3 regions of the Bacillus sp. TL12 genome follow, and region 1 is predicted to be linked to each of the others. Evidence: riboswitches for the same ligand, from Rfam matches in the RefSeq annotation. Region 1 holds a riboswitch; each other region holds the start of a gene.
What was found. Region 1 has a riboswitch for S-adenosylmethionine ahead of LOK41_RS21510 (sugar ABC transporter substrate-binding protein). Riboswitches for the same ligand answer to the same signal wherever they lie in the genome.
Positions count from the first base shown of each region.

Region 2: linked by a shared signal. The riboswitch ahead of LOK41_RS16710 (amino acid permease) and the one ahead of LOK41_RS21510 (sugar ABC transporter substrate-binding protein) in region 1 are both predicted to bind S-adenosylmethionine.
Region 3: linked by a shared signal. The riboswitch ahead of LOK41_RS12180 (MetQ/NlpA family ABC transporter substrate-binding protein) and the one ahead of LOK41_RS21510 (sugar ABC transporter substrate-binding protein) in region 1 are both predicted to bind S-adenosylmethionine.

Region 1 is NZ_JAJJBY010000030.1:25,899-31,043, forward strand. It holds gene LOK41_RS21500 (SDR family oxidoreductase) at 74-940, opposite strand; gene LOK41_RS21505 (NCS2 family permease) at 1,175-2,476, shown strand; SAM riboswitch class I at 2,567-2,671, shown strand; gene LOK41_RS21510 (sugar ABC transporter substrate-binding protein) at 2,760-3,875, shown strand; gene LOK41_RS21515 (sugar ABC transporter ATP-binding protein) at 3,872-5,145, shown strand, end outside.
Region 2 is NZ_JAJJBY010000017.1:70,194-75,338, reverse strand. It holds gene LOK41_RS16715 (NAD(P)-dependent alcohol dehydrogenase) at 384-1,307, opposite strand; SAM riboswitch class I at 1,502-1,607, shown strand; gene LOK41_RS16710 (amino acid permease) at 1,775-3,193, shown strand; gene mmuM (homocysteine S-methyltransferase) at 3,257-4,216, shown strand; gene yknW (YknW family membrane protein) at 4,298-4,978, opposite strand; gene LOK41_RS16695 (DUF3981 domain-containing protein) at 5,112-5,145, shown strand, end outside.
Region 3 is NZ_JAJJBY010000010.1:131,029-136,173, forward strand. It holds gene LOK41_RS12160 (YjiH family protein) at 1-513, shown strand, start outside; gene LOK41_RS12165 (GNAT family N-acetyltransferase) at 981-1,559, shown strand; gene LOK41_RS12170 (GNAT family N-acetyltransferase) at 1,569-2,066, shown strand; gene LOK41_RS12175 (YdcF family protein) at 2,400-3,029, shown strand; SAM riboswitch class I at 3,200-3,288, shown strand; gene LOK41_RS12180 (MetQ/NlpA family ABC transporter substrate-binding protein) at 3,349-4,167, shown strand; gene LOK41_RS12185 (acyl-CoA dehydrogenase family protein) at 4,181-5,145, shown strand, end outside.

The DNA.
Region 1 (5,145 bases):
ATGAGGGTACAATTAGCTTTTACTATGAGCTCTATTCTTATGAATGAAAATACAAAGCGCCTCCCTCTTATTTTTATCCATTTACAATTACACCACCATTTACATGAAGAATCTGTCCTGATACGTATGTGGAATCTCCTGAAGCTAAATATACATATGCAGGTGCTAATTCGTATGGTTGACCAGGTCGCTTCATTGGAACATTACTTCCAAATTCAGCTACTTTTTTCTTATCGAAACTTGCTGGAATAAGCGGTGTCCAAATCGGACCTGGTGCAACTCCGTTTACGCGAATCCCTTTTTGAACTAAAGACTTTGCGAGAGAACGCGTAAAAGCAACAATCGCTCCTTTTGTTGCGGAATAATCAATAAGCTGTTCATTTCCCTCATATGCAACAATAGAAGCTGTATTTATGATTACATCTCCTTGCTTTAAATGTGCGAGAGCGGCTTTTGTAACGTGAAAATAAGAAAAAATATTAACGCGAAATGTTTTTTCAAGTTGCTCTGCTGTAATGTATTCCAAACTTTGCTGCGGATATTGCTGCGCAACATTATTTACAATAATATTCAGACCACCTAGCTGCGAAGCCGCTTCCTTTACAATGTTCTGACAATGTTGTTCACTACTTAAATCACCTGGAAATAATATGCATTTTACACCTTGTTTTTCCACAAGTCTTGTCGTCTCATTTGCATCTACATGCTCATCTAAATAAGCAATAGCAATATGTGCACCCTCTTTAGCAAAAGCAATGGCAACTGCCCTTCCAATTCCACTATCTCCTCCTGTAATAAGTACATTTTTCCCTCTTAACTTTTCACTACCACGATAATTCGGATCCTCGTACTTCGGAAGAGGGTTCATCATCGATTCTATTCCTGGCTGTTTATTTTGGTGTTGCGGTGGCAACGTTAAAAACTTTTTTTGTTCTGCCATGAATCTTTCAGCTCCTTCTCATTTCTCTTTCTTATGATGTACACAATTATGAAAAGTACTTATAAGAAGGGAAAAACCGAAACATAAGAGTATTTTCTTGATTAACATTCGAAATTAAGACATAAAATATGAATTGTTATAAACTTTTTATGCAAAACGCTTGCAAAACACTTAAAAAACGAATATTATATATAACTGTTGTGATTATCATTCGTAAACAGAAAGGATGTTTATATGTTTAACCTTTCAAAACATAAAACTTCTATAAAAACTGAAATTATGGCAGGTATAATTACCTTCTTAACAATGGCATATATTATTGTCGTAAACCCTATCATCCTTGGCGATGCAGGTGTTCCATTTGAACAAGCATTTACAGCGACAATTATTGCAGCTGTTGTCGGAACATTATTTATGGCAATCTTTACAAACTTACCAATTGCAATCGCACCAGGTATGGGACTTAACGCTTATTTCTCTTACTCTGTTGTAAAAGCACATGAAGGTATGACATTTACAATTGCATTCTCTGCTGTATTCGTAGCAGGCATGATTTTAATTTTGTTATCATTCACATCATTCCGTACAAAATTAATGGAAGCTATTCCTGAAAACTTAAAACATGCAATTACTGCTGGTATTGGCTTATTTATTGCTTTTATCGGTTTACGTATGACAGGAATTGTAGTGAAACATGACTCAAACTTAGTTGGACTTGGAGACCTTCATTCTGCTCCAGTACTACTAGCTTTAGCTGGCCTTGGGATCACACTTATTCTTATGTCTTTAAACATAAACGGCGCATTATTCTTCGGAATGTTATTAACAGGAATTATCGCTTATTTCACAGGACAGTTAACATTCTCAAACGGCATTACATCAATGCCTGGATTACCAGAAGGAATCATTGTTTCTAACCCAATTACAGCAGTTTCTGATGTCATTAATTACGGGTTATACGGCGTTGTATTCTCTTTCTTCCTTGTTACGCTATTTGATACAACAGGTACACTACTTGGTGTTGCGCAGCAAGGTGGATTTATGAAAGATGGCAAACTTCCGAAATCAGGACGAGCTCTTCTATCTGATTCTTTCTCAGCAACAATTGGATCTATGTTCGGAACAACACCATCAACAGCTTATATTGAATCATCTGCTGGTGTTGCAGCTGGTGGCCGTACTGGTTTAACAACAATAACAGTTGCTGCACTATTTGCAGTTGCTGCATTCTTCGGTCCTCTAGTAGGTGCTGTTTCTGGCGTATCAGCAATTACATCTCCATCATTAATTATTGTTGGTAGCTTAATGATGGGATCTGTACGTCACATTGATTGGGATACATTTGACGAAGCATTCCCTGCATTCTTAGTAATCTTAAGCATGCCACTTACATCAAGTATCGCAACAGGTATTGCACTTGGATTCATTTCATATCCACTTATGAAAATGGCAAAAGGACAATTCCGTGCTGTTCATCCTCTTGTATACGTATTTGGGATTTTGTTCGCTTATCAGTTGATTTTCTTACCGCATTAAAGTTCCTCGTAATGAGGAACTTTTTTTTATAAAAAGTGTTTGACAACATTATATAAATGTGGAATAATTCGAACTAGTTAAATATTTGATATCTTATCAAGAGCAGGTGGAGGGATGAGCCCTACGAAGCCCGGCAACCGACCCATAATGGGCACGGTGCTAATTCTTACAACACATTGTGTTGAAAGATAAGAGTAACGTGATAAGACGTCTTTTCTCTGTGAAAAGACGTTTTTTATTTCCTCTTCTCCCCTCTCTTCTTACATTTAGGAGGGATTTTTTTATGAAAAAATTGTGTTCCATATTATTAATCATTCTCTTGTTCGCATTAACAGCCTGTACAAATGAGCAAGATGCTGTTTCTTCACAGAAACAACAAACCATCAAAAAAGAAACGACCTCAACGCAAAGTAGTTCGAATACAGAAATTCCAAAACAAGTGCAAAAACCGTTAAAAGTTGCTTTAATTATGCAGATGTCTATCGGGACATTCTCCTCCCAATATATTGAAGGTGTAAAAAAGCAGATTGAACAATTTGGTGGTAGCGTACAAGTGTACAATTCCGATAATGACCTGGCAAAAATGGCAGCGAATCTAGATACCGCGATTAATTCGAAAGTTGATGGAATCTTAATTGACCACGGTCGCTCTGAGGCGTTAAAGCCAGGTGTAGAAAAAGCATTACAAGCAAATATTCCAGTCGTCGCATTTGATAATGATTTACGTTTACCTGGTGTAACTGTTATTGATCAAGACGACTATAGTCTCGCATGGAAGTCGTTAAAAACATTAGCTGAAGATTTAAATGGCAAAGGAAATATAGCTGTAGTATGGGTTGGCGGCTTTGCTCCAATGGAACGTCGTAGTGTTATTATTGATGCATTTTATAAACGTTATCCAAATATAAAAGAAGTGGCTCGATTCGGTACTGCTAGTAATAACACGCCACTAGATACACAAACACAAGTAGAAGCATTATTAAAGAAATATCCTAACAAAGGCGATTTACATGCTATTTTTGCTTCTTGGGATGAATTTGCCAAAGGGGCTGTAAAAGCACTTGAACAAGCTGGTCGCACTGATATAAAAGTATACGGCATTGATTTAAGCAACGAAGATTTACAATTAATGCAAAAAGAAAACTCACCTTGGGCTGCAACAACTGCAACTGATCCAGCTGAAGTAGGTAAAGTACAAGTGCGCTTCCTGTATAAAAAAATTGCCGGCGAACATACGCCAGATATTTACTCGTTAGACCCATACCTTGTAAAGAAAAATAGTTTACCTACAGAAAGTATCACTATGGAACACTTATCTAGATACATAAGCGGCTGGGGAAATTCAAAAGATGCGTACTCACCTTGGATGAACAAATTAGAGAAGGAGAAAAAACGATGACATTCTCACTTCAAAACATTACACATTCTTATACAACTACCCCTGTGCTACAAGATGTTTCCATAGAGGTACAAAAAGGACAAATTCATGCGTTACTTGGAATGAATGGTGCAGGAAAAAGTACTTTATTAAAAATAGCAACTGGCGAAATCCGTCCAGTTGCCGGAAAGATAAAAATTAATGAACAAACCATTTCTTTCACTTCGCCAAAAGATGCAAAAAAACATGGTATTGCTTTCGTTACACAAGAAGTAGATCACGGACTTATTCCAAATTTGTCTGTATTAGAAAATCTACTAATCGATTACTTAGCACTAAATAGTAAAATTCTATTCTCAAAATCACAACTAACACAGCTTGCTAAAAAATATTTGCAAGCCGTGCACATCGATTTAAACCTTTGGGAAGATATTTCAAAGTGTTCTTTACATGAAAAACAATTACTTCTTATTGCAAGAGCATTATCAAATAACACAAGTTATCTCTTATTAGATGAACCAACGTCTTCACTTGGACCGAAAGAAGTCGAAAACTTTGGAGATCTATTGCAACAGTTAAAATCACAAGGAATCGGAGTCATATTAATTTCTCATCGTCTATCAGAAATCAGAAGATTTGCAGATGTTGTAACTGTATTACGAAATGGTACCATTTCATTATCAGAAACTATCACAAAGATTACTGACCAACAAATTGTTGAAGCTATGACAGGAAAAGAACTTACAATTCCAATCAATGCACAAATAAAGCAGCCTACAGAAGATCTATTTCAAGTTCAACATCTTCAGTTACACAAAAATCGTTCTCCTATTTCTCTTACTATTCGAAAAGGAGAAACAGTTGTTATATATGGATTAATCGGAAGCGGAAAAACAACACTTGCAGAAACATTATTTGGGGCTCGTCATGCTTATCAAGCAACGATAAACGACCAGAATATAACCATTAAGACACCAAGCGATGCCATTCAAGCGAAGATTGCACTTGTACCTGAAGAAAGGCGAAAACAAGGATTATTTTTATCTGAAAACATTATAGAACATGTGAATTTACATCAATTAGGTCGGAAACAAAAAAAGGTAGAAATCCAATGTGCTGAAGCAGCTATTGATTCATTCAGCATTTCACCAAGTAACTCAAAAGCTTCCGTCCATTCACTTAGCGGCGGTAATCAGCAAAAAGTTTCTATTGCGAAATGGACGGGCTTTAAGCCCAATCTCTTTCTTTTAGATGAACCAACAAAAGGTGTCGACGTAGCTGCAAAACAAGA
Region 2 (5,145 bases), on a different contig from region 1:
CTATTGCATGTTAAGTATATAATTGCATTCCTCTTATAGTCATTAAAGGCTAGGGAAAATAGAAGTTGTTGTAAGCAGGTGAAGTATACAATGCCACTTAATACATACTTTTAAATCCTCCAATTTTCACTTTAGATAGTGAACTATATTCAAAAATCAACTATCGGGGAGCTTTAGTTGAATAAAAATAATTAAACTTTATTCGAAACCTACATAATAATGTAGCTTTGAAATAAAGTCACGGTGTTGTCCTCCTTTAGATATGATTATCTAAAGGAGGATTTGTTATGTTCAAAAGAAAAAACAGTTGAAGGTGAATGAAAGGAGGTTATGATACAGGAACAGGCTATTGGTATATGAAGTGCATAGAATCAGAAACATTTTTAAGTTTTGTTAGGGTTATCTAAAGTTATTACTACATTTCCTTTTTTGTGCCCTTTCTCTACATATTTATGAGCTTCAGGAAGTTGTTCTAGTGGATAACGTCTATCGATGACGGATGTTATTTTCTCTGCCTCGATAAGCTCTTTGAGGAAAAGTAAATCTTCAGTACGTACTTTTGCTATCATTCCTTCGACTGACACGTATGTCCCGTTCGAAGTGAGTGCTTTCTTGCAATTAGATTTGGTGTTTTTCCCGACTGCATCAAAGATAATCTCATAGCGTTCTTCTCTTTCTGTAAAATCTTCTTTCGTGTAATCAATTACGTTATCAGCCCCTAAAGATTTTACTAACTCTAAATTTGTAGTACTACAGACCCCGGTAACTTCTGCCCCAAAGTATTTGGCAAGCTGTACCGCGGAAGTTCCTACGGCTCCAGAAGCTCCATAGATAAGAACTTTTTGCCCACTTTGGATAGTTGCTTTTCTAAGAAAATGTAATGCTGAAGTTCCACCAAAAAGAACAGCAGCGGCTTCCTCATAATTCATGTTTTCCGGTTTCATTGCTAACAATCCATCTTCAGGTATACATGTGTACTCAGCGTAAGCCCCAACACTCATTCCCGTTAATGCAAAAATTTGATCACCTTTCTTGAATTGTGTTACATTTTCACCTATCGTTTCAATTTCTCCTGCCAATTCTACCCCCAATATAGGTTTTCTCGGCTTTCTAAGACCTAGGATGATTCGCATAGGAATCCAGTACAAAATAGGACTATTGAAACCTCGAATTCTACAGTCTCCAGATGTTACTGTTGTCGCGTGAATTTTTACTAGGACTTCATTATCTTTGGGAATAGGTTTTTCGACCTCTTTGAGTTGAAGAACATCAGGTGGTCCGTATTTTGTGCATACAATTGCTTTCATAGCGAGCCTCCTTTAATCATTTTAATCCCATGATATTTTCTCTATTTTAAAAAAATGCTCTTTTCTATTGTTCTTTTATAGAGTTTATTTCACTTTAGTGGATATATGATGTGATAGATTTAGAACTTGCATGTTGACATAAAAATCATTCAGGAATATAATTTTTATTAATTTAAAAATTCAATAAATAAATTCACTTATCAAGAGAGACTGAGGGACAGGCCCTATGACGTCCGGCAACCTCCGAAATTCGGAACGGTGCCACTTCCTGCAGAATGGATTCATTCTGAGAGATAAGCCATCATATAATTTTTATGGACGAAGCCTCTTTCAGATGAAAGAGGCTTTTTTATGTTGTAAAGGAGGGGGAGTATAAAATTTAATAGTTTTTTGAATGGATATAACTGTTTCCAAGCATTTTTAATGCTATATTGCACGGAAAAATAATTAGAAGAGGTTGGATTATTATGGAATATACAAATGAAGATAGTCAAACAAAGCTGCAAAGAACGATGAAGAGTAGACATTTATTTATGCTTTCATTAGGGGGAGTAGTTGGGACAGGGCTCTTTCTAAGTTCGGGATACACGATTAATCAAGCAGGTCCAATCGGAACAATGATTGCATATTTAATTGGTGGTTTGATTATGTATTTGGTGATGTTATGCCTTGGAGAGTTAGCGGTTTCAATGCCAGTTACTGGAGCTTTTCATACATACGCAACGAAATATATAGGACCTGGGACTGGCTTTACGATTGCTTGGATGTATTGGCTTACTTGGACTGTTGCATTAGGTTCGGAATTTACGGCTTCAGGTCTACTTATGCAAAGGTGGTTTCCCGATACTTCGGTTTGGATGTGGAGTGCAATATTTGCTGCGACCATTTTCCTTTCCAATGCTTTTTCAGCAAAATTCTTTGCAGAATCAGAGTTTTGGTTTTCCAGTATTAAAGTAGCCACCATATTATTATTTATTATTTTAGGTGTGGGAGCTATGTTTGGTATTCTTTCTATGAAAGATGTATCTTCAGCACCTATGCTATCAAACTTTATTGGGGAAGATGGGCCTTTTCCAAATGGTTTTTTTCCAATTTTCATGACTATGCTTTCAGTAAGTTTTACTTTTTCAGGAACAGAATTGATTGGTATTGCGGCTGGAGAGAGTATAGACCCAGAGAAAAATGTACCGCGGGCAATCAAAAATACTGTTTGGAGACTCTTTATCTTTTTTATTGGTACAATCTTTGTTCTTTCAGGGTTAATTCCTTGGAGAGAAGCTGGAGTAATTGAAAGTCCGTTCGTTGTAGTCTTTGATAGGATTGGTGTACCGTATGCCGCAGATATTATGAATTTTGTTATTTTGACGGCATTACTTTCAGCTGCGAACTCAGGGTTGTATGCCTCATCTCGTATGCTATGGTCCCTTTCAAAAGAGAAGATGATCAATCCTTCTTTTGCAAAATTAACATCAAAAGGAATTCCTCTTCATGCTTTAATTTTTAGCATGATCGGTGGATGTTTATCTCTTCTTTCTAGTATAGTTGCACCTGATACTGTGTATATCGTTCTTGTATCTATTTCGGGTTTTGCGGTGGTCGTTGTTTGGATGGGAATTGCAGCTTCACAGTTTATGTTTCGGAGACGTTTCTTAGAACAAGGTAATTATGTAGAGGATTTGAAATATAGAACCCCTCTTTATCCAATCGTTCCTATTGCGGCTTTTCTATTATGTTTTGCATCTTGCATTGGTATAGCTTTTGATCCTAATCAAAGGATAGCTCTTTATTGTGGTATTCTATTTTTAGCTTTATGTTATTTTACATATTACTTAAAAAGTAATAGAAATCGCCCGCGGGCAATAAAAAAATTGAATGATGCAAGATAATGGACTCTTTTTGGTTAAAGCTCTTTGGATTTTAAAATCATTATGAAAAGGCGTGTGATTCCTATGAATAATTATCGTAACGTAAATCCGATAGAAAATATTTTAAGAGAATTTCCATTGATGATACTAGATGGTGCAATGGCTACGGAGCTTGAGCGTCATGGCTATGATTTGAATGATAATCTTTGGTCCGCGAAAGTTCTTATAGAAAATCCAGAGAGTATAAAACAAATACATATGGATTACTTTAGAGCAGGTGCGGATTGTGCGATTACTGCCAGTTATCAAACGACTGCCGAGGGTTTTATCAAAAGGGGATTGAGTGAGGCAGAAGCATTCCAGCTTATCAAAAAATCTGTTCAGATAGCTACAGAAGCTAGAGATGAATTTTGGTCAGACAGTAGCAATCATTTTAACCGCCCAAAACCTTTGGTTGCAGCATCAATTGGGCCATATGGTGCCTTTCTAGCTGACGGCTCGGAGTATCGAGGGGATTATAATGTAACGGAAGATGAATTAATGGATTTTCATAGAGAGCGTATGGAAATCCTTATTCATGCCGGGGCAGATGTCCTTGCTTGTGAAACGATACCGTGTTTAATAGAAGCTAAGGCAATTGCTAGATTATTAGAAGGGTTTTCGGGAACTTATGCGTGGATTAGTTTCAGTGCAAAGGATGAACTGCATATTTGTAGTGGAGAATTAATTACAGATTGTGCAAAATGGTTGGATAAGAGTGAACAAGTAGCAGCAGTGGGAATAAACTGCACACAACCTCGATATATTCCTTCTCTTATAAAAGAAATACGTCACCAAACTAACAAACCAATTGTTGTGTATCCCAATTTAGGTGAAGAGTATGATCCGAAAACTAAGACCTGGCATGGAGCACCAGTTCAAGAGGACTATGGGACTAGTGCTCAAATTTGGTATGAATGTGGAGCGCAATTAATTGGTGGATGTTGCAGGACGAAACCTGAAGATATAAAAAGAATTGTAGGTTGGGCACGAGAAAAATTATAAAACATGTGGATGAAAAAGAAGATCGTAAAACCTGTCCTTAAAAAGAGTGGATTTTACGATCTTTATTTTTAATATTTTAGGTTAATGCATCTGTGTAATCCCCTGCATAATCCCACCTATACTCATTAAAGCAGTTGTAATGATAAATAACACAATCACAAGTACCATAACTTTCTTCTTATGTAATTCCGTTAAAATATATAACCCAATACCTAAAACGATATAGTACCAAATGGCGAATACATCTATCCTTTGCGCCATAGCATGTAAGATGAGGTTATCGGTTAATAAGGGTGCTAAACTCGTATAGGAAATTTGATAATTTCCTAGTAAAATAGCGATGGTTCCATTCAATAACATCCCAAGTTTCATAATGAATACGGAATAGAGCGTAACGCAAAGTAATTCTTTATAAGTCGTGTCGACTCCAAAAAAGATCATGATGTTTTTATAGAAGATAGGGGCGAAAAACACGGATATAATGCCGCTAACTGCAGTAAAGCCGAAAGTGGTTAAGAAAGTAATATGAGTAGGGATTTGAAAAGCAGAATTACTATTCATTTGTTTTATTGCGGGATTATTTAGTGTGACATATGAGAAAAGAGCACTTGTAATAATTGTTAAAAGTAGGATTATGAATAACGGTACTATAATTGGCTTGTGAGTACGCATTCTTTGGAATTGTAGTGCGGGTGATGTAATCATGCTGAATAAAGATGGTTTTTTCATTAAACCATTTTTAAAAGCTGTATTTGTTTCCATATGTATGCTGTCTCCCTTTATGAATTTATTTCCAATTTTATCATAAAGATATTTTATATTCCCATTTTTACCTCATTACCCCTTATTTGGTATACTAAAAGGAAAGACACAATAAAAGGAGACATTGCCTTTGATTAAATTTATAGTTTTAGCCATTCTCACATTGT
Region 3 (5,145 bases), on a different contig from region 1:
CCAGAACCAGTCTATAAAGAGAAGAAGTTAGAACGTGCTTGGGAAGATGCATTAGAAGTATCGAAATCTGCGCCAAGTGTGATGAAAAATATTTTAATCAACCTAAAAGATGGATTCATTATGACGATGGGAATTTTGCCATCTATTATGTCAGTTGGATTAATCGGTATTTTACTAGCAAAGTATACGCCGGTATTTGATTGGATTAGTTATATTTTTTATCCATTTACATGGCTGCTGCAACTTCCAGAAGCCGAACTAGCCGCAAAAGCAGCATCAGTTGGAATTGCTGAGATGTTTTTACCATCATTACTTGTTGTGAGTGCGCCGCTTGTAACTAAGTTTGTCATTGCCGTTGTATCGGTATCATCTATTTTATTTTTTTCAGCGTCGATTCCATGTATTTTGTCTACAGATATTCCGTTAAAAGTTTCTGAACTTATTATTTTGTATGTGCAAAGAACAATTTTAACATTGGTGATTATTACGCCAATTGCATATGTGTTGCTTTAAGAGTGTAAAGGTCACTCTTATATTATTAAAGTGATTTCTTTTGGATTTCTAGTAAAAGAAATTTTGGGGTGCGAACCATTCACCATGTACAAGCTTTGGCATGTATACGGTTATTGAAATAAATAATGGGAGAGATAATATGGATTCTTTGTTGTTTGGAATGTTGGGAGGAATTATATTTAGTATCATTACGATCGGACTTCAAATTAAATTGAGATTGCAATCTATTGAAAATTTGTTAGAAAAAATTTTAGAGCACAAAAATAATAATTTGGAGAAAAGGGATTAAATATATTCTCTATATTTTACTTTGAGAGGTGAAAAAGGCTCACTTGCGTTATAAAGGGGAGTCTTTTTTTTCTGTATGATTGGATTTAAAGTGGTAGAAAATGATATTTTGAATATTTTGATATATACTGAGCGGCAAACTATAATATAGCTATATACATAGAAAAGGGGATTTTTTTATGGAAATAGTAAATGAAAGAGCAATGTTACGATTAATGGGTGCAAATGATGTAGAAAAATTGTTTTCAATTGTGGAAGGAAATAAGGAAATATGGACGTATTTAATATTTAAAATGGAAAGCTATCAAGATATGGAGCGATATGTTGAAACGGCAGTAAAACGTTATATAAGGGGAACGGATTTACCATTTGTTGTGATAGATCAAAAAACGAATGAAGTTGTAGGGAGTACACGTTTGTATAGTATTTCCAATGATAACAAAACGGTTGAACTTGGCCAAACTTGGTATCATCCGAGTGTACAACGAACAAGTATCAATACCGAATGTAAGTACATATTATTACAATATGCGTTTGAAGAATTGCAAATGCTGCGTGTGCAAATAAAGACAGATTTGCGCAATGAAAAAGCACAGCGCGCAATTGAAAGGCTTGGTGCGGTAAAAGAAGGTGTACTAAGAAATGAAAGAAAGTTGCCGAGTGGCTATGTCAGGGATGCGGTTGTATATAGCATCATTTCGAGTGAGTGGCCAGTTGTGAAAGAACAACTACTGAAAAAAATGGATTTGTATAAATAGGAGGTATACATGGTAAATATTGAAACAAAGAGACTGAAGATGATTCCCTTTACATTAGAGTTTGTTGAGGCAACGATAAAAGGAAGAGGAGAGCTGCAAGAAATCATACCATATAAAATATCTTTAGAATGGCCCATGCCTGATTATAAAGATATTTTATCGTGGATTGCGGAAGGTTTACGAAAAAATCCGGAGCAAAGTAAGTGGAGTGGCCTCATTATTCATAAGGAAGATAATGTGATTATTGGTGATATGGGTTGTAAAGGTGCACCTGATTCAATGGGTACAGTAGAGATTGGATATAGTATTGTGCCAGAATATCAAGGGAATGGCTATGCAACTGAAATGGCAAAAGCTTTCGTTGAATGGCTACAGCAGACTAATGAGGTGCAAATCATTAAAGCAGATTGTTTCAAGAGTAATATTGCCTCAAGTAAGGTTTTAGAAAAAACAGGATTCAAATGTGTACTGGAAGAACAGCATATGAAATATTGGATTATAAAATAGATAGAAAAAAGAGGTGCATTTCTATGAAAATAGAAAAATCCCTTCTTTTTTTCTTACAAAATGATTACTTCTTTTATATACTTTTGTTTCATCATTCCCTTCTGTGAAGAAATTCGTTACAATAGAGTTGCATAAGAAATTTTGTACATAAATCAAATTCATAAAATATGAACCACAAAAAATAGTAAATTAAAAATCCTCTATTTGAATGAAAACCCTTTATAGCACCAATCAATTGTTGAGAAAAGTGCCTTCTTTCAAATGAACTCAAATATAATGATTTAAAATAGATTATTTTTTAGAAGTATGGATAATGCACGGGGGCCAGTACAAATGAAACAAAATAAGAAAAGTAAAAAAAGAAGAGTCTTGCAGGTGTTCTTGCTCATGGTTAGTTCTATCATTCTATTTGTAAGTTATGCAGCTTACGATATTTGGAATTATCGCTTTAAAACGGACGAGGTAGATACAGATGCTGCTGTTGTACTAGGGGCGGCTTCTTGGAACGGAAAACCATCTCCTGTATTTCGTGAAAGAATCAATCATGCGATTTCTTTGTATAAGAATGGAAGTATTAAAAAAATTATTTTTACAGGTGGTACGAAATTTGAAGCAGAGCAGGAAGAAGCACGTACTGCGAAAGCGTATGCATTAAAGCATAATGTAAAGGATGAAGATATATTAATTGAAACACAGTCGCGTTTTACAGAAGATAATTTAAAGAATGCGAAACAGGTTGGAATTGATAATGGCTTACATACATACACGATTGTAAGTGATCCTCTTCATATGAAGCGAGCGATGAAAATAGCGAAGCATATTGGGATGGATGCATATGCATCACCAACGCCAACGTCAGCATATAAAACATTAGATACAGAAATTCCATTTTTCTTTAAAGAATTATGTTCTTATATTGGGTATGTCGCATCGTTACCTTTACGTATTTTGAAAGGTGATTAAAAAATAAAGAAAAGGATAGACAAAGGTAGAGTGGTTCTACGGAGTCTATCCTTTTTTATATAAAGATGGGTTAGGGTTTCTATATATTTACAAATTATTGAAAAATTTTAAAATAAAAACCTTGTATTTTCATCGGAATAGTGACACAATAGAGAGCATAATCAAATATAATCTTATCGAGAGAAGTGGAGGGAACGGCCCGATGAAACTTCAGCAACCTATTTGTAATAAAAAGGTGCTAATTCCGAGTAGATAAGAAGGAAAAGAAATGACAACCTTCTTTTATATGTAAGGTTGTTTTTTAATAGGAGGAGAAAGGATGAAGCGATTATTTTTTGCACTTGTAAGTATTGTATGTAGTTTATTTATCATTACTGGTTGTACGCAGACATCAGGGGGCGATCAAAAAGAGATTCGTTTAGGGTTTACACCTGGTCCATATAGCGATCAAGTGAAAAAAGCAGTACAACCGTATTTAGAAAAAAAGGGATATAAAATTAAAATTGTTGAGTTTAATTCACCAAACGAAACAAATCCAGCGTTAACGAATAAGGATATTGATGCAAATATATTTCAAAGTACTGCTTTTATGAAGTCTTACGCAAAAGAAAATAATGCGAAAATTTCAAGTATTATTCAAGTTCCATCAGCACCTCAAGGTGTATACTCTGAAAAACATAAATCATTAGATGATTTGAAAGATGGAATGAAGATTGGGGTACCAAATGATCCAGTTAATCTAGAACGAGCATTACGTATTTTAGAAGGGATTGGCTGGGTGAAATTAAAAGAAAATGTAAATATTTTAACAATCTCTGAAAAAGACATAACGTTTAAAAAGAAAGATTTCAAATTAGTGCCACTTGAATCACCACAAATACCAAGAGCTATGAAAGATTTAGATTACGGCATTATTAACGGAAACCTTGTCATTTCATCTGGACATAAGTTAAAAGAAGCATTGGAATTAGAAAAAACACCTCCGCAACATAGAATTATTGTTACGGTTCGTGATGAAGATAAAGAAAAACAATTTGCGAAAGACTTAATGGAAGCGTACCATTCACCAGAATTTAAAAAGATGATTCAATCTGAAGAACAATTTGAAGGATTTGTGCTTCCTGATTACTTAAAGTAAAGGAGATCTTGATATGACATTATCATTTATAGAAACAGAAGAACAAGTTCTCGTATTGGAGAAGATAAAGGCATTAATTCCGCAATTTGCAGGAAGGGAACATCAACTGAGTGAACTCGGATCTTTTCCTTTTGAAAATATTAAAGAGTTGCAGAATATCGGTTATACGAAGTTAACATTACCAAAAGATGTCGGAGGAAAGGCCATTTCATTGTATGATTTTGTTTTATTTCAAGAAAAGATTGCAGAGGGAGACGGGGCAACAGCTTTATCAATCGGTTGGCATCTTGGAATAGTGAAAGAACTTGCGGAAAATCGCTCATGGAAACCTGAGATGTTTACGTGGTTTTGTGAAGAAGTAAAAAAAGGCGCTCTTTTTAACCGGGCAGCAACTGAACCAAAGACAGGGAGCCCAACGCGGGGAGGAAAGCCAGAAACGCTCGCTGTCCAAAAAGGCGATAAGTGGATTATAAACGGAAGAAAGACTTTTACAACGATGGCACCTGTACTTGATTATTTCATCATCTCAGCGAGTATTGAAGGGCGAGATGAGATCGGAGAATTTGTAATCCCAAGACATGAAAAGGGTGTGTTAATTGAAGAGACTTGGGATAGTGTTGCGATGCGTGGAACCGCTAGCCATGATCTTGTACTGCAGAATGTTGAAATCCCAGATAAATTTTTTACAGATATAAAAGGTTCGAAGGCGAAACCAAAAGGAATTGGATGGTTACTTCATATACCAGCATGCTATTTAGGAATTGCACAGGCCGCAAGAAATTATGCGGTTGATTTTGCAAAATCATATCAACCGAATAGTTTAAACCATCCAATCAGTTTGCTTCCAAACGTTAGAAGATTAGTAGGCGAATTAGAACTCGAACTCTTGCAAGCTCGTACTTTTTTATACCAAGTTGCGAAAAAATATGGTGAGGCGGAAGATAAACAATCCCTGCAAGCAGAATTAGCAGCAGCGAA